DNA from 3 places in the Streptomyces sp. NPDC059852 genome. Region 1 is predicted to be linked to each of the others. Evidence: riboswitches for the same ligand, from Rfam matches in the RefSeq annotation. Region 1 holds a riboswitch; each other region holds the start of a gene.
The links. A riboswitch is a leader RNA that binds a small molecule or an ion and turns the genes downstream of it on or off. The one in region 1 is predicted to bind cyclic di-AMP.
Positions count from the first base shown of each region.

Region 2: another riboswitch for cyclic di-AMP. It lies ahead of ACFV46_RS08520 (C40 family peptidase); the one in region 1 lies ahead of ACFV46_RS04755 (transglycosylase family protein).
Region 3: another riboswitch for cyclic di-AMP. It lies ahead of ACFV46_RS14760 (peptidoglycan DD-metalloendopeptidase family protein); the one in region 1 lies ahead of ACFV46_RS04755 (transglycosylase family protein).

Region 1 covers NZ_JBHWJK010000003.1:88,972-96,653, reverse strand. The annotation lists gene ACFV46_RS04785 (hypothetical protein) at 1-362, shown strand, start outside; gene ACFV46_RS04780 (protein kinase) at 401-1,894, shown strand; gene ACFV46_RS04775 (SurA N-terminal domain-containing protein) at 2,052-2,690, shown strand; gene ACFV46_RS04770 (nucleoside triphosphate pyrophosphohydrolase) at 2,749-3,726, shown strand; gene ACFV46_RS04765 (cytochrome P450) at 3,746-5,050, shown strand; gene ACFV46_RS04760 (transglycosylase family protein) at 5,194-6,192, shown strand; cyclic di-AMP (ydaO/yuaA leader) riboswitch at 6,402-6,595, shown strand; gene ACFV46_RS04755 (transglycosylase family protein) at 6,600-7,277, shown strand; gene eno (phosphopyruvate hydratase) at 7,500-7,682, shown strand, end outside.
Region 2 covers NZ_JBHWJK010000005.1:115,871-123,552, forward strand. The annotation lists gene paaD (1,2-phenylacetyl-CoA epoxidase subunit PaaD) at 1-259, opposite strand, end outside; gene paaC (1,2-phenylacetyl-CoA epoxidase subunit PaaC) at 253-1,080, opposite strand; gene paaB (1,2-phenylacetyl-CoA epoxidase subunit PaaB) at 1,091-1,384, opposite strand; gene paaA (1,2-phenylacetyl-CoA epoxidase subunit PaaA) at 1,381-2,358, opposite strand; cyclic di-AMP (ydaO/yuaA leader) riboswitch at 2,627-2,797, shown strand; gene ACFV46_RS08520 (C40 family peptidase) at 2,806-4,410, shown strand; gene tgmB (ATP-grasp ribosomal peptide maturase) at 4,513-5,472, opposite strand; gene tgmA (putative ATP-grasp-modified RiPP) at 5,488-5,679, opposite strand; gene ACFV46_RS08535 (MFS transporter) at 5,830-7,308, opposite strand; gene ACFV46_RS08540 (FAD-binding oxidoreductase) at 7,543-7,682, opposite strand, start outside.
Region 3 covers NZ_JBHWJK010000009.1:194,620-202,301, reverse strand. The annotation lists gene ACFV46_RS14770 (TetR/AcrR family transcriptional regulator) at 1-535, shown strand, start outside; gene ACFV46_RS14765 (SGNH/GDSL hydrolase family protein) at 599-1,384, opposite strand; gene ACFV46_RS14760 (peptidoglycan DD-metalloendopeptidase family protein) at 1,677-2,582, opposite strand; cyclic di-AMP (ydaO/yuaA leader) riboswitch at 2,587-2,780, opposite strand; gene ACFV46_RS14755 (tyrosine-protein phosphatase) at 3,246-4,043, shown strand; gene ACFV46_RS14750 (DUF6126 family protein) at 4,059-4,181, opposite strand; gene ACFV46_RS14745 (helix-turn-helix domain-containing protein) at 4,178-4,810, opposite strand; gene ACFV46_RS14740 (aspartate aminotransferase family protein) at 4,885-6,270, opposite strand; gene dxs (1-deoxy-D-xylulose-5-phosphate synthase) at 6,267-7,682, opposite strand, start outside.

The DNA.
Region 1 (7,682 bases):
GCTGGCTGGGCCTCGTCCTGCTCCTCGGCGGCATCGTCGCCGCGATCGCGTACTACCTCGCCGCCGACATCCGCCACTTCCACCAGGCGCACCTCGCCACCGGATACGCCCCGCAGCCGCACTCCGGCCCGGCGTACGGCTACCCCCGGCCCCCGTCGCCGTACACCGCGACGACCGTGCCGTCGGTCCCGCCCCACACCCCGGTGCCCCCGCTCCCGCGCGACTCCACGCCCGTGCCGCCGCCCCCGCAGCGCCCCGCGCCCGCCCGCATCGACCAGGTGCGCGCCGAACTCGACGAGCTCAGCGACTATCTGCGCCGCCAGGACGGCCGGCCCGACGGCACCCGTGAGGGCGGGCTGTGACCGCGACGGCGGGACGTGTCGTCTCCGGCCGCTACGAGCTGTCCGCCCTCATCGGGCAGGGCGGCATGGGCCAGGTCTGGACGGCCTACGACCAGCGGCTCGACCGGCGCGTGGCGGTGAAGCTGCTGCGCCCCGACAAGGTGGCCGGGCAGGAGGCGGACGAGCTGCGCCGCCGCTTCGTGCGCGAGTGCCGGGTGACCGCGCAGGTCGACCACCCCGGGCTGGTCACCGTGCACGACGCGGGCAGCGCGGGCGAGGAGCTGTTCCTCGTCATGCAGTACGTCGACGGCGTCGACCTCTCCGCCCACCTCGCCGAGCGGGAGCCGTACCCGTGGCCCTGGGCGGTCGCGGTCGCCGCCCAGCTGTGCGCGGTGCTCAGCGCCGTGCACGCGGTGCCGATCGTCCACCGCGACCTCAAGCCGCGCAACGTGATGGTGAAGCAGGACGGCACCGTCACCGTCCTCGACCTCGGCGTCGCGTCCGTCATGGACACCGACACCACCCGCCTCACCCACACCGGCTCCCCGATCGGCTCGCCCGCCTACATGGCCCCCGAGCAGGCGATGGGCGGAGCCGTCGGCCCGTACACCGACCTGTACGCGCTCGGCGTCCTGATGCACGAACTGCTCAGCGGGGACGTGCCGTTCTCCGGCTCGACCGCGCTCGGCGTGCTGCACCGGCACCTGTACGAGCCGCCGAAGCCGGTGCGCCAGACCCGCCCCGAGGTCCCCGAGGCCCTGGAGGCGCTGGTCCTGCGCCTGCTCGCCAAGGACCCCCAGCACCGCCCGGCCTCCGCCCAGGAGGTCTACGAGGCCCTGGAGACGCTGCTGCCCGCGCGCGGCACGCCCAGCGGGGAACCCCTCGACCCCACCCGCCCCTTCCTGCGCCCCCACGCGCCGTGGCCGGACCGCGCCCGCACCCCCGCGCCCCAGCCCGCGCCCGCCGCCCCGGCACCGCCCGCCGACGAGAAGGCCGACGTGGCCCGCGCCGTCGACGAGGTCAAGCGGCTCCTCGGCGAGGGCCGGATCACCCAGGCCGTCGACATCCTCGGCGCGATCCTGCCCGTCGCGGCCGAACAGCACGGCACCCACTCACCGGTCGTGCGCACCCTGCGCAAGCAGTACGCGGCCACGCTCATGGACGACGGCCAGTACCGGCGCGCCCTGCCCGAGCTGCGCCGCCTCGCCGACGAACGGGCCTCCGAGGCCGGCCAGGCCGACCCGCAGTCCCTGCGCTTCCGCTACGACGTCGCCCAGTGCCTGGAGCAGCTCGGCGAACCGGCCGCAGCCCTCGCCGAGTACCGCGCGCTGCTGCCGTACTACGAGAACCAGTACGTCTCCGGCGACCCCGTGCTCGCCCACGACGTGCGCCGCCGCATCGGGCACCTCCTGCTCGCCCTCGGGGACCGGCCCGCCGCCCACGACACCCTGGCGCGGCTCCTGATGGACGTCGAGCGGCTGCACGGCCCCGCCCATCCCCTCGCCGCGGAGGTCCGCCGCACCCTGCAGTGGCTGGGCCAGGTGCGCGGCTGACGATCCGCCCCGCATGGCCCCGTCCGGCGGGCGCGTCGGTGCCGGAAGTCCTGGTGAATCGTTGGTCCCATGGGTTGGCCAGAGCCTGCCCACTGCCTACCATCGATCATCGCAAGACTTTGTGCACCGTCGCACAAGCGCCCCTCGGGAGGTCTCCTTGCACCGCCGCCGTCGTACCGCGCTCCTGCTCTCCGCCGCGCTCGCCGCGGCACCCCTGCTCACCGCGTGCGGAAGCGACGCGCATCCGGGCGCGGCCGCCGTCGTCGGAGACCAGCGGATCACCGTCGCCCAGCTGGAGAACCGGGTGAGCGAGGTACGCGACGCCCAGCGCGCGGCCGTCCCCGACGAGGCCGCCTACGCCCAGGTCGTCGCCAAGTCCGGCACCCTCCCGCGCGACGTGCTGCACACCATGGTCCTCGACCGGGTGCTGCACCGGGCCGCCCTCGACCGCGGGGTGAGCGTCACCCGCAAGGAGGTCCAGGAGATGCGGGACGGCCTGGAGAAGCAGGTCGGCGGCGCGAAGGCGCTCGAGACGTCCTGGCTCCAGCAGTACGGCGTCCCGCCGCAGCGTCTCGACGACAACCTCCGCCTCCAGCTGGAGGCCCAGAAGCTCGCCACCGCGCTCGGCACCGACACCGGCAAGCCCGCCTTCTGGGACGCGCTGGCCGCGGCCTCCAAGAAGCTCGACATCGACCTCAACCCCCGCTACGGCACCTGGGACGCCCGCCAGAGCGCCCGCACGGACGCCAAGGCCCCCTGGCTGCGCGAGGTCACCGCGCCCCAGCAGCCCGCGTAGCCGGCCGGTCCGGGGACGGCCGAAGGGCCGCACCCGGGGCGTGGGTTACGTTCGGAGCGTGAACGCAACCAGTCCCGAAGCCGCCCCCGGCCGTATCGTCCTGCTCACCACCAGCCACCGCGTCGCCCCCGGCCTGCTGTCCTGGCCGGCCTGGCAGGCGCTGCGCGCGACCGACCGGGTGCTGTGCGCGGACGGCGCGCACCCGCAGCTGCCGTATCTGCGCGAGGCCGGGATCACGGTCGACGAGGCCGCCCCGACCGCCGAGCAGCTGGTCGAGGCGTGCTCCGGCGGCCGGACCGCCGTGGTCGTCGCCACCGGCGAGGGCGAGCCCGCGCTCACCGACGGCCTGGCCCGTCTCGCCGGCACCGGCCGGGTGCGGATGCCCGAGCTGGAGCTGCTGCCCGCCTCCTACGACCTGCCCGGCGCCCGCCTCCTCGACCTCGTCCAGGTCATGGACCGCATCCGCGCCGAGTGCCCCTGGTCCTCCCGGCAGACCCACGAGGGCCTGGCCAAGTACGGCATCGAGGAGGCGTACGAACTGGTCGAGGCGATCGAGGACGGCGACCGCGACGAGCTGCGCGAGGAACTGGGCGACGTCCTGCTCCAGGTCGTCTTCCACGCCCGGATCGCCGAGGAGCACCCCGACGCGCCCTTCTCCGTCGACGACGTCGCCGGCGGCATCGTGGCCAAGCTCATCCACCGCCATCCCCATGTCTTCGGCGACGCGACCGCGACGACTCCCGAGGAGGTCCGTGAGCACTGGCTGCGGACGAAGGCCGAGGAGAAGCGGCGGGAGTCGGTGACCGACGGCATCCCGCTCGGCCAGCCGGGCCTCGCCCTCGCGGCGAAGCTGGCGTCCCGGGTCCGCACGGCCGGCCTGGACGTCCCGCTGCCGACGGGGGAGGGCGTCGGGTACGACCTGCTCGCCACGGCCGTGCGGGCCGCGGAGGCCGGCGTCGACCCGGAGGCCGCCCTGCGGGTCGCCGCCCGCGCCTACCGGGACGCGGTCCGGGCCGCGGAGGGCGTGTCCGCCTAGGGCAGATACGGTCGGGGGCGTGACCGACCAGCCCCACCGCCCCGCGCCCGCCCCCGGCGCTCCCGAGCTGTTCACCTGGGAGTTCGCCAGCGACCCGTACCCCGCGTACGCCTGGCTGCGGGAGCACGCGCCCGTGCACCGGACCCGGCTGCCCAGCGGGGTGGAGGCCTGGCTGGTCACCCGGTACGCCGACGCCAAGCAGACGCTCGCCGACAACCGGCTCTCCAAGAACCCGGCCCATCACGCCGAACCGGCCCACGCCAAGGGCCGCACCGGCATCCCCGGAGAGCGCAAGGCCGAGCTGATGACGCATCTGCTGAACATCGACCCGCCGGACCACACCCGGCTGCGGCGGCTGGTCAGCAAGGCGTTCACCCCGCGCCGCGTCGCCGCGTTCGCGCCCCGCGTGCAGGAGCTGACCGACCAGCTGATCGACGGGTTCGCCGGGAAGGGGGAGGCCGACCTCATCCACGAGTTCGCCTTCCCGCTGCCCATCCACGCCATCTGCGACCTGCTCGGCGTCCCCCGCGAGGACCAGGACGACTTCCGGGACTGGGCGGGCATGATGATCCGGCACCAGGGCGGGCCCCGCGGCGGGGTGGCCCGGTCCGTGAAGAAGATGCGCGGCTATCTGGCCGAACTCATCCACCGCAAGCGCGAAGCCCTGCCCGGCGCGCCCACCCCGGACGAGGACCTCATCTCCGGTCTCATCCGGGCCTCCGACCACGGCGAGCACCTCACCGAGAACGAGGCCGCCGCCATGGCCTTCATCCTGCTGTTCGCCGGCTTCGAGACCACCGTCAACCTCATCGGGAACGGCACCTACGCCCTGCTCACCCACCCCGGCCAGCGTGCCCGGCTCCAGGACTCCCTGGCCGCCCACGACACCGCCCTGCTGGAGACCGGCGTCGAGGAACTGCTGCGCTACGACGGGCCGGTGGAGCTCGCCACCTGGCGGTTCGCCACCGAGCCGCTGACCATCGGCGGACAGGACATCGCCGCGGGTGACCCGGTGCTCGTCGTCCTCGCCGCCGCCGACCGTGACCCGGAGCGGTTCGCCGACCCCGACGTCCTCGACCTCGGCCGGCGCGACAACCAGCACCTCGGCTACGGCCACGGCATCCACTACTGCCTCGGCGCCCCGCTGGCCAGGCTGGAGGGGCAGACGGCCCTGGCCACCCTGCTCACCCGGCTCCCGGACCTGCGACTGGCCGCCGACCCGGCCGAGTTGAGGTGGCGCGGCGGGCTCATCATGCGGGGCCTGCGCACCCTGCCGGTGGAGTTCACCCCGGTCGGAGGCAACCGTTCCGCTCCGCAAACGTGACACGCGCTCACCTCTGTGATCTTCACGTGATCTGCGCGGCATTAACTTGTGACAAGTGATCGTCTGCCTATACGTTCACCCATCAACGAAGGCACGCGGGTTCCGTGCGCCTTGGTCACCGCTGTCTCGCGAAAGGTCCCCGCATGCTCTCCGGGAACGGTCGTCACCGTCGCCCCCGTCAGGCTCCGGCTCTTCTTGTCGCTGCCGGAGTGACCGGCTCCGCCATCGCCATCCCGCTCCTCGGCGCCTCGGGCGCGAGCGCGGCGGACGGCAGCGTGTGGGACAAGGTCGCCGACTGCGAGAGCGGCGGCTCCTGGAGCGCCGACACGGGCAACGGGCACTACGGCGGGCTCCAGTTGACCCAGACGGACTGGGAGAGGTTCGGCGGTCTCGACTACGCCGCCAGCCCGGATCTGGCGAGCCGTTCCCAGCAGATCGCCGTGGCGCAGGACATCCTCGCGGAGCGCGGCACGAGCCCCTGGGGCACCTGTGCGGTGCTCCACGGGCTCACCAAGAAGTCGGGGGCCATCGACCTCGACACCGGGGTCGGGGAGGACTCCCCGAGCGAGGTGTCCGGCTCGTCCGGCTTGCTCGATTCATCCGGATCCTCCGACTCCTCCGGCGATTCGGCCGCCTCCGGCGACGCGTCGGGCACGCCGAGCGCGTCACCGGACGACTCGTCCGAAACGCCCGACAGCTCCACTTCCTCCCCTTCTTCATCCTCTGCGGCTGATAAGTCCGATGCGTCCGAGAAGGCCGGCAAGACGGGCGGGGCGACGGCCCCGGAGTCGCCGGACAGCTCCCCCGTGGAGAAGGCCAAGAGCGACAATCAGGACAACTCCGTGCAGAGCGTAGGCTCCTGGAGCCTCGTCGACACCGCCGCGATCGAGGACGCACCGGCCGGTTCCGGACGTCACCGCGGCGCGAGCGCCGAGGAGTCCGGCACCGAGGACGCCACCGCCGGCTCCTCCGGCCGCCACGCCTCCTACCGGGTCCGCGAGGGCGACACGCTGGCCTCCATCGCCGACTCCCTTGACGTCGACGGCGGATGGCGCGCGCTGTACGAGGCGAACAAGGCGGCCATCGGTGCCGACGCGAACAGCATCGCCCCCGGTCAGACGCTGGACGTCCCCACCGAATAACGGCCGAACGGGGCCAAAGGAAGCGGCAGTTCGCGCCCTGCTTTCATGGTGAATGTCCGTTTTGAATGGACTGAGAGATAGATCTCAGAAGCCTTGATCGTCTTTGAAAATCCCCGAGCGGCGTGTCTACGGTCGTGACCGCTCGCCACCAGAGCGAGCCCCGACAGCCGTCACGCCGAATCCTGCCGGCGGCCGTACGGGAACAGTCGTCGCGTCAAGCGCCGTAGGCAGGAGCGGGGGACCCAAGGTAAGCGCCGGGTCCGGAAGTCGAGGCCCTCCGGGGCGAGGACGGCCGGAACCGGCTTGGGGTGAAGTCGCGCAGCACGCACCAGCGTTGCGCGACCGGGCAACTCAACCGGCCCGAACCCGACAGCTCACCTCGTAGGCGTCGGTGAGGGGATCTCTCCATGCTGTTCTCCAGCAAGGGCAAGCACCGCCGTCCGTCCAAGGCCGCCCGCGCCATCGCCGTCGTCGGCGTCACCGGCGCCGCCGCCGTCGCCGGCCCGCTGATGGCCTCCGGCAGCGCCTCGGCCGCCACCGCCTCCGAGTGGGACGCCGTCGCCCAGTGCGAGTCCGGCGGCAACTGGTCGATCAACACCGGCAACGGCTACTACGGCGGCCTGCAGTTCTCCGCCTCGACCTGGGCGGCCTACGGCGGCACGCAGTACGCCTCCACCGCCGACCAGGCCACCAAGGCCCAGCAGATCGCGATAGCCGAGAAGGTCCTCGCGAGCCAGGGCAAGGGTGCCTGGCCGAACTGCGGCACCGGCCTGTCCGGCGCGGCCTACAACGGCTCCTCCGCCACCGGTGGCGAGCAGAGCACCCGCTCCACCGAGGAGAAGCCGGCCTCCCGCTCCGCCGAGCGTCCGGCCGCCGAGAAGAGCACCAAGACCGTCACCACCCCGACCGGCAAGAAGGTCAAGAAGGGCGACGGCGAGTACAAGGTCGTCAAGGGCGACACCCTCAGCACGATCGCCGCGGACCACGACGTCAAGGGCGGCTGGGAGAAGCTCTTCAAGCTGAACAAGGACATCGTCCAGGACGCCGACCTGATCTACCCGGGTCAGCAGCTCCACCTGAAGTAGGACCCCGCAGACTCCCCGCCCCGGCGCGTGTTCCCCCGTACGCGCCGGGGCGGGGTTCTGTGTGGTGTAGGCGCCCGCTTTTTGTTCCGTTCGGAAACAATTCGCTCTCGGTTCTGTCCACAGAGCGGTGGACCGCCGGCCGAGGCCCCGGAGCCGGTTAGGCTCGTCTCGCAGCACCCACCGCGGGCTGCGTACAGGCTTCACATCACGAAGGAGATGCTCGTGCCGTCCATCGACGTCGTCGTAGCCCGGGAAATCCTGGACTCCCGAGGCAATCCCACGGTCGAGGTCGAGGTCGGCCTCGACGACGGCAGCACGGGTCGTGCCGCCGTCCCGTCCGGCGCTTCCACCGGCGCCTTCGAGGCCATCGAGCTGCGCGACGGTGACACCAACCGTTACCTCGGC
Region 2 (7,682 bases), on a different contig from region 1:
GCGGGTCGAGCACGGTGCGGATCTCCACGCGCGGGTACCCCGCCGCCCGCAGGCGCGCCGCGACGTCCGCCCGCATCTCGGCCATCGCCGGGCAGCCCGAGTAGGTCGGGGTCAGGCTCGCCACGACCGTGCCGTCCTCGGTCGTCTCGACGTCCCGCAGGACGCCCAGGTCGGCGAGGGTGAGCATGGGCAGCTCGGGGTCCGGCACCTGGGCGGCGATGTGCCGGGCGCGCCGGGCGTCGAGCAGGGTCGTCACCATGTCGCCTCCGGGTGCGCGCGGGCGACGCCCTGCAGCTCGGCGAGGAGCGGGGCGAGGTGCTCGGTGTGCTCGCCCTCGCGTCCGCAGCCGGGCAGCGGGCGGTACACGGGCATGGGCAGTCCGGCCGCGTCGGTGACCTGTTTCAGGTCACCGACGACCTCCTGCCGTACGTCGAACGCGGTGAACAGCTCGCCCAGGTAGGGCGCCACCTGTTCCTGCGCGCGGCGCATCCGGCGGTGGGACTCCTCGGTGCCGTCGCCCAGGCGGACCGCCCACTCGGCGGCGTACTGCCGGTGGTAGCGCAGCTCCTTGGCGCCCTTCGCGGCGATCGCCGAGAGCACCGGGTCGGGGTGGGACGCCAGCCGCTCGAACTGCGCGAGCCGCCAGCTGGACAGCACCAGCAGCCGCACGATGCTGAACGCGAAGTCGCCGTTGGGCAGTTCGGCGAGGCGGACGTTGCGGAAGTCGGCGGCGTCGCGGAAGTAGGCGTACGCGTCCTCGTCGCGTCCGGTGCCGTCGGTCTGGCCGGCGCGGGAGTACAGCAGCCGGGCCTGGCCGAGCAGGTCGAGGCCGATGTTGGCGAGCGCGACCTCCTCCTCCAGCTCGGGCGCGCGGGTGACCCACTCCCCCAGGCGCTGCGCCGAGACGAGCGCGTCGTCGCCGAGCGCGACGCACAGGGCGGCCAGCTCGGCGGCGTCGACGTCGTCCGGGACGGTCGTGTCCACGCCGTGCAGCGGGTCCTCGAAGCCGGTCCCGTAGGCCCAGCGGGTGTCGTCCTCGTGTCCCTCGGCGAGGGTCAGATAGACGTGGTCGTCACTCATGCCCTCTCCTTCAGATGTGGGGGACGTCGTCGGGGATGTCGTAGAAGGTCGGGTGGCGGTAGACCTTGTCGGCGCTGGGCGCGAAGAACGGGTCCTTCTCGTCGCGGGTGGAGGCGGCGATGTGCTCGGAGCGCACGACCCAGATGCTGACGCCCTCGTTGCGCCGGGTGTAGAGGTCCCTGGCGTGGGTCAGGGCCATCCGGTCGTCGGCGGCGTGCAGCGAGCCGACGTGGACGTGGTTCAGCCCGCGCTTGCCCCGGACGAACACCTCGTACAGCGGCCAGTCCTGCTTTCCGGTGCTCATGCCACCGCTCCCTTCTCCGCGCGGGCGGCCTGCTTGGCCGCGTGGGCGGTGGCCGCCTCCCGCACCCAGGCGCCCTCTTCATGGGCGCTCCTGCGTCGTTCCATCCGCTGTGCGTTGCACGGGCCGTCCCCCTTGATGACCCGCATCAGCTCGTCCCAGTCGGGCGTGCCGAAGTCGTGACGGCCGCGCTCGGCGTTCCAGCGCAGCTCGGGGTCGGGCAGGGTGACGCCGAGCTTCTCGGCCTGCGGGACCGTCATGTCGACGAAGCGCTGGCGCAGCTCGTCGTTGCTGTGCCGCTTGATCTTCCAGGCCATCGAGCGGGCGGAGTTGGGCGAGGAGTCGTCGGGCGGGCCGAACATCATCAGGGAGGGCCACCACCAGCGGTTCACGGCGTCCTGGACCATCTCCCGCTGGGCCTCGGTGCCACGCATCATCGTCATCAGCAGCTCGTAGCCCTGCCGCTGGTGGAACGACTCCTCCTTGCAGATCCGCACCATCGCGCGCGCGTACGGCCCGTAGGAGCTGCGGCACAGCGGCACCTGGTTGCAGATCGCGGCGCCGTCCACGAACCAGCCGATCACGCCGACGTCGGCGAAGCTCATCGTGGGGTAGTTGAAGATCGAGGAGTACTTCTGGCGGCCCTCGATGAGCCGGTCGGTCAGATCGGCGCGGTCGGCGCCCAGGGTCTCGGCGGCCGAGTACAGGTACAGGCCGTGACCGGCCTCGTCCTGCACCTTCGCGAAGAGGATCGCCTTGCGGCGCAGCGAGGGCGCCTTGGTGATCCACTCCCCCTCCGGCTGCATGCCGATGATCTCGGAGTGGGCGTGCTGCGCGATCTGCCGGATCAGTGTGTTGCGGTAGCCGTCCGGCATCCAGTCCCGCGGCTCGATGCGCTGGTCGCGCGCGATCGTCGCGTCGAAGTGCCCCTCAAGCGGCCCTTGTGGGGGCGCCTCGGTGGAGTGTGAGGTCGTCATCGCTCCCGCTTCCCAACCGACCATTCGTTCGGTACCAGTGTGGCGTGTTTCGTCGAGCGGAGCAAGACCTTTGCGGGGCGCCCGCGCGGCTACCGTCCGTGGTCGCGCGGGCGCGCCGTGCCGCAGTGCGGCCTCACCGCGACCGGCAGCGTCGAAGGTCACAAAAACGTATCGGACATTTCACACGTCAATCTTCACTGCAGGCACACAAGTTGGCTAAGTTACTGGCTCAGGACGCGCGTTGAACTCCGGCGAACCCCGCCGGGACGAGCGCCCTCCGCCGAGTCGGCGTGCCCTGCGGGGCCGCGGAGCCGGGGACCCAACCGAACCATGGGGTGAATCGACCTGAGGCCGTGACGGGCCGGGTCGTAGGGCACACCTTCCGACGCGAACGCCCGAACCCGTCAGCTAACTCGGTAGGCGGAGTACGGAAGGAGCACGTCGCCCATGGCGCCGGAACGCACCGGTATGCGCAACTCCGCGCTCGCCTCGGCAGCAGCCCTCACCTCGGTGGCCCTCCTCGGCCAGTCGGCCGGTGCCGCCCAGGCGGACGAGGGACCGAGCCGCGAGGAGGTCAGCCGGCGGGTCAGCTCGCTGTACGACCGGGCCGAGACCGACACCGGGACCTTCAACGCCACCCGCGCCTCGTCGACGGGACCGCGCAATCGTGCGGGCGCCCCGGCGGCCTCGGGGCGTGACGGCGGCCGGGGCTCGGCCGCGCTCGACGAGGTGGCCCGGCAGTGGTTCGACGTCGCCCGGTCCAAGCTGGGCCCGACGGTTCCGGCCGTGCTGCCGAAGGACCGGGCACCGGAGCGGTCCGCCCCGGCCCGGTCCGCACGCCCGTCGGGCGGTGACGGGGCACGGGAGATATCCGGCCGCACCGCCCTGGAGCTGCCCGCCGGATCGGGCGCGCCCCTCGCCGAGTTGCCCGCCGGGACCGCTCGCCCTGCGGCCGTGGGTGAGCTCACCGCGGGTCCTGTCGCGGCGCTGCCCGCGGCTGCCACGCCGGCCCTGGAGTCCGGGGGCGCCCTCGCGCTGCCGGCCCCGGCCACCGCGCAGCCGGAGGCGGACCAGCGGTCCACGCTGCGCGCCGGCAAGGAGCGCAGCCAGCGCAAGCTGGCGCAGGCGCGCGAGCTGCTGACCGCTCGCGCCGGGCGCACCACCCCGGCGCTGGAGGCCCCCGCGGCCGCCCCGGCGCCGTTCCCGCCCGCGGCGCAGAGCCGGTGGGACGCCCTGGAGGCGCAGAGCCCTGCCGACATGACGACGGTTCCTCCGGGGACGACGGCTCCCGCGGACGCCTCGTTCGTGTCGGGTGCGCAGTTGAATGCCCCTCAGGCTCTCGCCGCGCCGGACGCCGGGTTCGCCGCGCCGGACGCCGGGTTCGCCCCGGCTGTCCAGACGGGGAGCTTCCCCGCCGTCGGGCAGACGGGGAGCTTCCCCATGGTCGACCAGACAGGGAGTTTTCCCGCCGTCGCACAGACCGGCAGCTTCCCGATGGTCGACCAGACCGGGAGCTTCCCCGTGGTCGACCAGACCGGGAGCTTCCCCCTGGTCGACCAGACCGGCGGCTTCCCTCTGGTCGACCAGACCGGTGGCTTCCCGGCCGTCACGCAGAGTGGGAGCTACCCGGCGGCGGCCGCGACCGGGGCCTACCCCGCCGCCGCTCCGGCCCCTGCCGCGCCCATGCCGGCACCGCAGGACAGCCGGGCGCTGAGGGCGCTGGAGTTCGCGCGGGCGCAGATCGGCAAGCCGTGTGTCTGGGGTACGACCGGACCGAACACCTTCGACGGCCCCGGACTCACCCAGGCCGCCTGGAAGGCCGCCGGTATCGCGCTCCCCCGTACCGCCCAGGAGCAGGCCACCGCCGGGCAGGGCGTCGCCCTGACCCACCTGGAGCCCGGCGACCTGGTCCTGTACCACGCGGGGCACGTCGGCATCTACTCCGGCAACGGCATGATGATCCACGCCCCGGGCCCCGGCACCGTCATCCGCGAGGAGTCCGTCCAGTACGCCGGAGAGGCCGCGATCCACAGCGCGATCCGCCCCGCCTGAGGCGGCGTCACCCCGGCGCCGTACGACGACCGCCCCGCCTCCACCGGGTGGGGCGGAGCGGGGCTGATCCGTCGGGGACGCCTTCGGCGGTCGTGGAAGAGGTCAGTGGCGGCCTTCCGGGCCGCGCCGGTCGGGCCGGCGCTGCAGGGCCAGCCAGTCGGCGATCGCGGCCGCGATCGGCTGCCCGGTCTCCAGCTCGACGAAGCCGAACTGGCCCCCCTGGTTGCACTCCAGGAACCACCAGATGCCGTCCTCGTCCTCCGCGAAGTCGAAGGCGGCGTACGCCAGTCCGGCCAGCGTGACGTACTCGTGCACCGACTTGCCGATGCGGTCCGGCACCGGGACCGGCTCCCAGGGGTGCCCGGTGTCGCCGTACCGTCCGTCGATCTGGTCGGGCTCGGCGGTCTTGCGCGCGGCGAACAACCTGCTGCCGACGCAGGTCAGCCGGATGTCCGCCTGCTTGGGGACGTACCGCTGAAGCAGGGCCGGCCCGGCCGCGACGGCGGAGAAGTCCGCGTCGGGGCCGATCAGGGTGGTGGGCAGCGCCAGGGGCGGCTCACCGGGCGGCGGTCCGGACGCCGACTTCACCACGACCTCCTTGTGCTGCTCGACGAAGGCCCGCGCCAGCCGCGGGGCCGTCGTGAACACCGTGGGCGGCACGGCGAATCCGCTGAGGTGGCCGAGCCGCAGCTGCCAGGGCTTGAGCCGGGCCTGGTCGGCGTTGCGGGGATGGTTCATCCACCGGGCGGCGGCCGAGTGCAGCATGCCGTACAGGGCCTGCCGGGTCTCGGCGGTCAGCCAGGGAGACGGATCCGGCGCGTGGGCGGCCGGCTCGCCGGGCCTGCGCACCCAGATCGAGCGCAGTCCCCCCATCGACAGCACGTGCCCGTTGACCGACAGATGCCCGTCGAAGTCACCGTGGGCGTAGTCCGCGGCCAGCACGGCCTTGCCGGGCAGGTCGGCGGGGTCCAGCCGCAGCACGGGCGTCCCCGTCGCGTGCAGTTCGTTCACCACCATGTCGGCGGTCACGTCCTCCTCGGACGTGAGGATCAGTACCGTCATGCGCCGGCCGGTTCGTCAGTCGTCGAAGTGGGTGGCGGAACCGGCCGTGGACGTCGTCGTGCCGGCGGCGAGCAGGAGGTCCGGGTCGCTGACGGCCGGGCGCCCGTCGGGCAGCATGTTCAACTGCCGGGCCGGGTCGAAGTGGTACGGCGTCAGCGCCTGGGCGGCGCCTCTGGGGAACGCGTAGTTCAGGGTGAAAGGTCGCATCGAAACCTCCGCGGTCGCGTGATGCCTGCGCTACCGTCCCTTACGCGCCTGTTGTGTAATGCATTCACTACGTGCTGCCACATGGGGGTGAACGTCGTCACATCCAACGGGGAGATGTGGACGCCCTGTTGAGGGCCTTCGCGGGGCGGTCTATGCCGGGGGCACGCCGCCGCCCTGGAGGCGTTCGAGGTCCGAGGGGCGCACCTGGATCACGATCAGGGCGATGACCGCGGCGATCGCGGTGAAGATCGCGGCCGTGACGAAGGCGGCGGAGACCCCTGCGGTGAGGATCTCGTCGGCGAACGGCGCCGGGAGCTGCCCGGTGCGCTGGAAGCGCAGGCGCTCCAGCGGGGTGGCCTGGGACAGGAAGGCCGGTATCTGTTTGTCGGCCTCGTTGTTGCTGGCCGTCCCGTACATGGTGACCAGGATGGACAGGCCCAGCGAGCCGCCGACCTGCTGGGTGGCGTTGAGGAGCCCGGAGGCGGCCCCGGTCTCCGCCGGCGTCACGTTGGACAGCGCCATCAGCGTCAGGGACACGAACTCCATGCCCATACCGAGGCTGAACACGAGCATCGGCCCGAGGATGCTGCCCAGATAGGTCGAGTTCACGTCGGTCAGGGTCAGCCAGGCCAGTCCGGCGGCGGCGAGGATCGCGCCGGTCACCATGAACGGTTTGGGACCGTACTTGGGCAGGAGCTGGGAGGCGAGCCCGGCGCCGATCGCGATGACGGCACTCACCGGCAGGAAGGCCAACCCGGCCTGGAGCGGGCTGAAGTCGAGCACGTTCTGCACGAACAGCGTCAGGAAGAAGAACATCCCGAAGATCGCGGCGGCGAGGCTCAGCATGATGCCGTAGGTGCCCGCGCGGTTGCGGTCGGCGAACATGTGCAGGGGTGTGATCGGCTGTCTGGAACGCTGCTCGACCAGGACGAACAGCAGCAGGAAGACGACGGCCGCCCCGAACGCGCCGAGCGTGAGCGCGTCCCGCCAGCCGTCCTGCGCGGCACGGATGAAGCCGTAGACGAGCAGCACCATGCCGATGGTGGAGGTCATCGCGCCCAGGATGTCGAAGTGCCCGGCGTGCCGCTCGGACTCGCGGATCCAGCGGGGTGTGGCGAGCACGATGAGCAGGCCGATGGGCACGTTGACGAACAGCACCCAGCGCCAGTTGAGCCACTCCACGAGGATGCCGCCTGCCAGCAGCCCGATGGCGCCGCCACCCGCCGAGACGGCCGCGAAGACGCCGAACGCCCTGTTGCGTTGCGGCCCTTCGGGGAAGGTCGTGCTGATCAGCGCCAGTGAGGTCGGGGAGGCGATGGCACCGCCGACACCCTGGAGGGCGCGGGCGCTGAGCAGTTGCCACTCGTTCTGGGACAACCCGCCGAGGAGGGAGGCCAGCACGAAGAGGAGCACACCGAAGACGAACACCCGCCGCCGGCCCAGGATGTCGCCCATCCTGCCGCCGAGGAGGAGGAGTCCGCCGAAGGTGAGGGTGTAGGCGTTGACCACCCAGGACAGGCTCGTCGTCGAGAAGTCCAGCGATCGCTGGATGTCCGGGAGGGCGATGTTCACGATGGTGATGTCGAGCACCACCATCAGCTGACACGAGGCGATCACGAACAGTGCCATGCCGTTGCCGCGGCCCTCGTTCCCCTTCGTGTCCTGAGGAGTGGTCCGCGCTTGGGGTGTCGGCTCCGAATGGCTCATCGCATCGCTGTGGGCGGGGGTTCGGGGGCCGGGTCGGAATCGGACTGGCTGCCCGCCACCATTCGACCGTACGCCGGTGCCGTACGGCCCTCCAGTCGATCACGGGCCGGGCGGATCAGGCCCGTTCGGCGCGGCGCGGGCAGCGATCGGGCGGGGTCAGGCGGTCGCCGGGGGGATGTTCTGGTTGGCGTGGAAGAAGTTGTCCGGGTCGTAGGTGCGCTTGACGGCGCTGAGCCGGTCGTAGTGCCCGCGGTATGTCGTCCGGACGCGGTCCGTGCTCTCGCCCTCACCGATGA
Region 3 (7,682 bases), on a different contig from region 1:
GGCGGTCAGGATCGCCGACGTCGCCTCGGCGCTCGGGGTGAGCAACGCGCTGGTGCTCTACCACTTCGACACCAAGGAGAAGCTGGTCGCGGCCGCGTTCGCGCACGCAGCCGAGGGCGACCTGACGCGGCTGCGCGGGATTCTGGGCCGCCGGACGACGGCGGTACGGCGGCTGCGAGCGGCCGTGCGCTGGTACGCGCCGACCGGTCACGCCAAGGGCTGGCGGCTGTGGATCGAGGGCTGGGCGGCCGCGTTGCGCGAACCGGCCCTGCGGGAGGTCACGCGCGAGCTCGACCGGCAGTGGAAGAGCGCCCTCGCCGGGGTCCTCGAGGAGGGCGTGGCCGCGGGCGAGTTCAGCTGCCCGGACCCGGCGGCCGCCGCGCTGCGCCTGACCGCCCTCCTCGACGGTCTCGCCGTCCAGCTGACGTCGTATCCCGGGTCGCTGTCCCGCGCGCGGGCCCAGGAGTGGGTGGACGAGGCGCTGGCCCGGGAGCTGGGCCTGGAGCGGACGGCGTTGACCGCCTCGGCACGGTGAGCGGCCGCCCGCGACCGGAACGGTCCCGGGCGGCCCCGCCGTCCCCCGGCCGGGCCGCCGGGCTCAGGCCACCGACTCGATGCGCATCTTGATGTCGTACGCCGAGAGCGCGCCCTTGGCGATCACATGGTCGCCCGACGACTCCCCGCGCAGGCGCCGCCCGATCCACGGGACCAGGTACTCGCGCGCCCACTGGACGTCGTCGCGCCGGATCTCCAGCGTCCCGCGGGGCGGGAGCGGCGGCCAGGGCTGGTCCGGGTCGGCCGGGACCTCAAGGCCGAGGACCTGGCCCGCGCGCAGCGCCACGCGCGTGTGCCCCTCGGGAGAGAGGTGGAGCCGGTCGCTGTCCCAGGCCCGACGGTCCTGGACGGTCTTCAGGGACCACAGGTCGAGCACCGGGCAGCCGTAGCGGTCGGCGATGGCGCGGACGTGCCCGTTGTAGGTGGCGATCTTGCCGCGCAGGTGCTTCAGCACGGGCACGCCACGGGTGTCGAAGCCCGTCGTCACCATGACCGTGCCCGCCGCCGAGGCGAGCCGGGCGACGGCCCGTTCGAACCGTTCGGCCACCTCGTCGGGGTCGGTGCCGGGCCGCAGGATGTCGTTGCCACCCGCGCAGAACGACACCAGGTCCGGGGCGAGTTCGACGACCTTGGGGACCTGTTCCGCCACGATCTGGTCGAGCAGTCTGCCGCGCACGGCGAGGTTCGTGTACCGGAAGTCGCCCTCGGGACGCCGGTCGGCCAGAAGGACCGCGAACCGGTCGGCCCAGCCGACGAACGCCCCGTCGGGGCCGGGGTCGCCGACGCCCTCGGTGAAGCTGTCCCCCACCGCGACGTACGACCCGATCACTCTTCTGCTGTCACTCTTCGAATCGTCTGCCACGTCGGGACATGATTCACCTTCCGATGTGACCTACGCGACCGTAGGAAAGGGTTGACGAGCGGTGAGATAAGCCACTGCCAAAGCCTTCACCAAACCCGGAATACCGCTCCTCGCGGGGGCGTTGACCGCCGAAACGCCGCGCGTGGAGCTCAGGACACACCGAAGGCCGGACCCGGGGATCAGGGTCCGGCCTTCGGCTGCGTGTCAGGCAGGTGGTGCGCATGCGTGTCAGGGAGGTGCGCGCCGTGCGGTGGGGCGGTCAGCCGATGGCGACGCCCTTGGAGCGGAGGTAGGCCACCGGGTCCACGTCCGAGCCGTAGTCGGGCGTCGTGCGGATCTCGAAGTGCAGGTGCGGGCCGGTGACGTTGCCGGTCGCGCCGGAGAGGCCGATCTGCTGGCCCGCGGTCACCGTCTGGCCGCTGGAGACGGACAGCGAGGACAGGTGGGCGTACTGGGCGTAGTAGCCGTCGGCGAGCCGGATGACGACCTGGTTGCCGTAGGCGCCGCCCCAGCCGGCGGAGACGACGGTGCCGGCGCCGACCGCCTTCAGGGGGGTGCCGGTGGCGGCGGAGAAGTCCACGCCGGTGTGGTAGCCGCTGGACCACATGCTGCCCGCCACCTTGTACGAGGTGCCGACGGCGGCGGTGGACACCGGGGCGGTGAAGCCGTTGACGGTGCTCGTCGCGTCCGCGCTCTGGGCGGCCGTCGCGGCCTTCTTCGGCGCGGCGGGCTTCGCGGACGGCTTGGACGGCGCGGTGGACGGAGCCGACGCCTTGGGCGCGGCGGTCGCGGCCTTCTTGCCGATCGAGAGCTTCAGACCCGGGTGGATGAGCGACGGGTCGGCGCCGACGGCCTGGCGGTTGTCGGCGTACAGCTTCTTCCAGCCGCCGCGGACGTCCTGCTCGTCGGCGATCTTCGCCAGGTAGTCGCCGCGCTTCACCTCGTAGGTGCGCGTCTGGGTGGAGGTCTTCTGCGCCGGGGCCTTCTCGGCGGCGGCCTGGACGGACTGGACCGTCTTGTCCGGGGCGGACTGGCCGGTCGCGGCGTGGGCGCCGGTGGCCCCGATCAGCGGCAGCGCGAGAGCGGCGCCACCGGTTCCGGCGACGGCGATCGTGCGGGTGAGACGCAGGGACTTGGGACGGCGATGCTTACCCTTCGCGGGCATGGCGAATTCCTCTCCGGCGCCTGCGAGGTGAGCTGTCGGGTGCGGGCTGGAGATGCCCGGCCGCGTCGGGACGCGACTTGACCCCGAGCCTGTTCCGGGACCGGAACAGGCGACGTACCTGTGGGTCCCCCGCTCCTGCCGTGTACGGGTGAGTGTGCGCGGATTCCGGTCGGCGGCAGGATTCGGCGTCCGTCCGGATTGGTGGCGAACGTAAGCGAGAAGGACGCATGGGAACAAGTGAGGGGTTCCGCCCGAATGCGTTCGGCTTGATCCCTTACGGGATTCACCGGTCACCCTGCGTGCATTTCGAAGGGGCCGCCATCCTCGAATCCCCATGAAAGGAAGGCCGATTACGTGAACATGACGGGCGACGCACCGTCACCGGTATGACGCTCCTCACGTGACGCTGCTCCAGCTTTCCTTATTACGGAGCGAGTTGGAGTGAAGGCATCAATTCGGACAGAAAGCCCAGATGTGACGCGGGCGATTTTCCGGCATGGGCAATACCGACATACGACTACTTCGTCCGTTTCAGGCTATTACTCCCGAGCTGTCGCCTGTGGACAAGTGATTGGCGCAGACAGCCATGTCGTATCGTCGGAGGCGCACCTCGCCGGCCTCACCGCCGAGCCGCGCCGGCGGGGCCGACCGGGAGGAGCCCCCGTGACGCAGCAGATCCCGTCGACCGAGCCCGAGCTGGCCGGTGTGCGCAACTTCCGCGACGTGGGCGGCCTGCCCACCGTGGACGGACGACGGGTGCGGCACGGCGTGCTGTTCCGCAGCGGCCACCTCGCCCACGCCACCGCCGAGGACGCCGCCTTCCTCGGCTCGCTGGGACTGCACACGATCTTCGACTTCCGCAACGCGGCGGACCAGAGGCTGGAGGGCCCGGACGTCGAGCTGCCGGGCGTCCGCAATGTGAACCTGCCGCTGTCCGACCCGGCGGACGGCGCGGAGTTCTGGAAGATGGTCCGCGACGGCGATCTCGACCAGCTGCGGGAGATCCTGGCGGACGGCAAGGGCGCGGCCCGGATGATCGCCTCCTACCGCTCCATCGTCACGGAGCGCACCGGTGAGCACGCCCAGGTGCTGCGCTCCCTGGTGGAGGACAGCGTTCCGGCGCTGATGCACTGCGCGGCCGGCAAGGACCGCGCCGGCCTGTCGATCGCGGTGACCCTGCTCGCCGTCGGCGTCGAGCGGGAGGCGATCGTCGCCGACTACCTGAAGTCCAACGAGAAGCACCGCCGCTACAAGGTGCGGCGCGGCAGCGACGCCCCCTCGGCCTACTCGCCGGAGGTCATGGAGCTGCTGAGCCCCCTCTTCGACGCGCGCGCGGAGTATCTGCAGGCCGCCTTCGACACGATCGACGAGACCTGGGGCGACGTCGACACCTACCTGGAGCAGGGCCTGCGGCTCACCCCCGAGGCGCGGGAGCGTCTGCGGGGGCGGCTGCTCGACTGAGGGCGCGGGGCGCGCCTACTTCCCGCCGCCGGCCTCGAAGAGGAAGTAGATGAAGGCGGCGAAGACGTGCCCCACCGCGATGTAGATGATGAGGCGCACCCACAGGGCGCGGGGGAACTTCTCCTCCATGTCGGTCATGGCGTCACTCCAGGGGTGGGGCCCAGGCACAGGGTGGCCGTGGGGCTCTGCAACAGGGTGTGGACGAACAGGAGCTCGACACCGCCGTCGTCCTCGGCGGCGAGCCGGTGCGGGGTCAGCGAGTCGAAGTGCGCGCTGTCCCCGGGGGCGAGCCGGTGCGTGGTGTCCCCGAGGCGCAGCCGCAGCCGTCCCTTGAGGACGTGGAGCCACTCCTCGCCGGGGTGCACGCGCACGATGTCTCCCTGCGAGCCGTACGGCACATGGACGCGGAGGGCCTGCATCCCGCGGCCGGAGACTCCGGCCTGCCAGTACGTCCAGCCGCCGGCGGCGGTGGGTTCCATGTCGGCGGCGCGTACGACGGCATCCCGGTCCGGGACCCTCTCGCCGAGCAGCTCGCCGACCGTCGTACCGTAGACGCGGGCGAGTGCCAGCAGCATCGGCAGCGACGGCTGCCGCTGGCCGGTCTCCAGCCGGGAGAGATGGGCGGCCGACAGCCCGGCGGCGCGGGCGGCGCCCTCCAGGGTGAGGGCCGCCCGGCGGCGCAGGGCCCGCAGTTGCGGCGCGACGGCCGGCAGGGACTCGGCCGGCCCGGCCGCCCCGTCACCGGGCGGGTTCTCGGGAGAGCTCATGCTCCCATTCAGCCGCAGGCTTGCCTCCGGGGCAAATTTATTGCCTCAGAGGCAAAGCCGGTGCGGAGCCGCACTCACCTGTTGGCGACCGCCTGCTTGATCAGCGTCTTGCCGAAGTCCCACATGAGACCTCCGCCGCTGTGGGCGTCGTCCATGACGTCCGTGAAGGCGTCGACGAACCGGTCCACCTCGCGTTCGCCGATGATCAGCGGCGGGATCAGCTTGATGACCTCCAGGTGGTCCCCGGAGACCTGGGTGAGGATGCGGTGCCGGCGCAGCAGCGGCACGACCACCATCTGGGCGAACAGGCCCTTGCGCGCGGTCTGGAGCATCGTCCAGCGGCTGCGCAGTCTGAGCGAGTCGGGGCGGCCGAACTCGATGCCGATCATCAGGCCGCGTCCGCGCACGTCGGCGAGCAGTTCGTACTTGTCGGTGAGGGCGGCCAGCCTCGACTTCAGCAGCTCGCCGGTGGCCCGGACGCCCGCGACGATCTGCTCGTCCTCCATGACGGACAGCACAGCCAGCCCGGCCGCCATGGCCTGCGCGTTGGAGCCGAAGCTCGCCGAGTGGACGAGCACCCGGTCCATGGACGAGTAGACCTTCTTGAAGATCCAGTCCTTGCCGATCGTGGCGCCGACCGGCACATAGCCGCCGGACAGCGCCTTGGCGACGCACACCAGGTCCGGTTCGACGCCCTCCTCGTGCTGGTAGGCGTAGAAGTCACCGGTGCGGCCGAGGCCGGTCTGCACCTCGTCCGCGATGAGCAGCGCCTTGTGCCGGTGCAGCAGCTCCTGGGCGGCCCGCAGATAGCCGGGCGGGGCCTCGTGCACGCCCTTGCCCTGGATCGGTTCGACGATCAGCGCGGCCACGTCGCCCTTCCCCAGCTCCCGCGCCAGGGCGTCGAGGTCGCCGAGCGGGACGGCCGTGTCGGGCAGCAGCGGCGCGAAGCCGTCCCGGAAGGCGGACTCGCCGTTGACGGACAGGGAGCCGGTGGTCAGCCCGTGGAAGGCGTGGTCGCAGTACAGCACCCTGGGGCGGCCGGTGACGAACCGCGCGAACTTCAGCGCGGTCTCCACCGCCTCCGTGCCGCTGTTGCCGAAGAACACCCGGTCCAGGTGGGGGCTGTGGGCGAGCAGCTTCTCCGCCAGCAGCCCGGGCAGCGGCTGGCAGTCGAAGCGGGTGAGGTCGGCGAGCTGGGCGTCCAGCACGTCGTGCAGCGCCTTGCGGACGACGGGGTGATGGCGGCCCAGGCCCATCACCCCGAACCCGGCGAGCATGTCGAGGTAGTCGTCGCCGTCGGCGTCCCAGAAGTAGGCGCCCTCGGCACGCTCGTACACCTTGTCGAAGCCGATGGTGTGCAGCATGCGCGGGAGCTGGTGGTTGAGGTACCGGGTGTGCAGCTCGTAGCGCTCGGCTCCGCGCTCGGCGAGGAGTCTGCCGAGGTCGAACTCGGTGGTCATTCAGCCTTCTCCTTGACTGACGCGACGGGGCGGCCTGCGGGACGGCCGCCGTCGGACGGGTCGGACGAACCGCCCGCGGCCTCCTTCAGGGCGAGGCTCGCGCTGATCCGGCCGGCGACCTCGACGGGCGTGAGGCCGATGTCGGCCAGCACCTCACCCCGCTTGGCGTGCGCGAGGAACTGCTCCGGGATGCCGAACCGCCGCACCGGCACGTCCACGTCGGCGTCGCCGAGCGCGAGCGCCACGGCACCGCCCACCCCGGCCGAGCGGCTGTTGTCCTCGACCACGGCCACCAGCCGGTGCTGGGCGGCCAGCGGCGCGAGCGCCGGGTCGACGGGCTTGACCCAGCGGGGGTCGACGACGGTGCAGCCGATGCCGCGCGCCTCGAGCAGTTCGGCGGCCTGGAGGCACACGGGGGCCATCACACCGACGGCGACGAGGAGGACGTCCTGGTCCGGTCCGCCGCGGTGCAGGACGTCGAGCCCGCCCACCCGGTCGACGGCCGGGATCGAGGGTCCGACCGACTCCTTCGGGAAGCGCACCAGCGTCGGGGCGTCGTCCACGGCCACGGCCTCCCGCAGCTGCGCCCTCAGCTGGTCGGCGTCCCGGGGCGCGGCGATCCTCAGGCCGGGGACGACCTGGAGGATCGACATGTCCCACATGCCGTTGTGCGAGGGGCCGTCGACGCCGGTGACACCGGCCCGGTCCAGGACGAAGGTCACCCCGCAGCGGTGCAGCGCGACGTCCATCAGCAGCTGGTCGAAGGCGCGGTTGAGGAAGGTGGCGTAGACGGCGACGACCGGGTGCAGTCCGCCCGTGGCGAGGCCGGCCGCCGAGACGGCCGCGTGCTGCTCGGCGATCCCGACGTCCCAGACCCGGTCCGGGAACCGCTCCGCGAACCTGCCGAGGCCGACCGGGTGCAGCATGGCCGCCGTGATCGCGACGACGTCCTCGCGCTCCTCGCCGATCCGTACGATCTCGTCGCCGAACACCGACGTCCAGGACGGCCCGCCCGACGGCGCGAGCGGTTCGCAGGTCAGCGGGTCCATCACGCCGACGGTGTGGAAGTGGTCCTCCTCGTGGGCGAGGGCGGGTTCGTAGCCGCGCCCCTTCTCCGTGAGGCAGTGCACCAGCACCGGGCCGTGGAAGCGCTTGGCGCGCCGCAGCGCCGACTCGACGGCCCCGATGTCGTGCCCGTCGATGGGGCCGACGTACTTCAGTCCCAGGTCCTCGAACATGCCCTGGGGTGCGAAGGCGTCCTTGAAGCCCTTCTTCGCGCCGTGCAGGGACTCGTAGACCGTGTGGCCGACCAGCGGGGTGCGCAGCAGGACGTCCTTGCCCCAGGCCAGGATCTTCTCGTAGCTGTCGGTGGTGCGCAGGGTCGCCAGGTGGTTGGCGAGGCCGCCGATGGT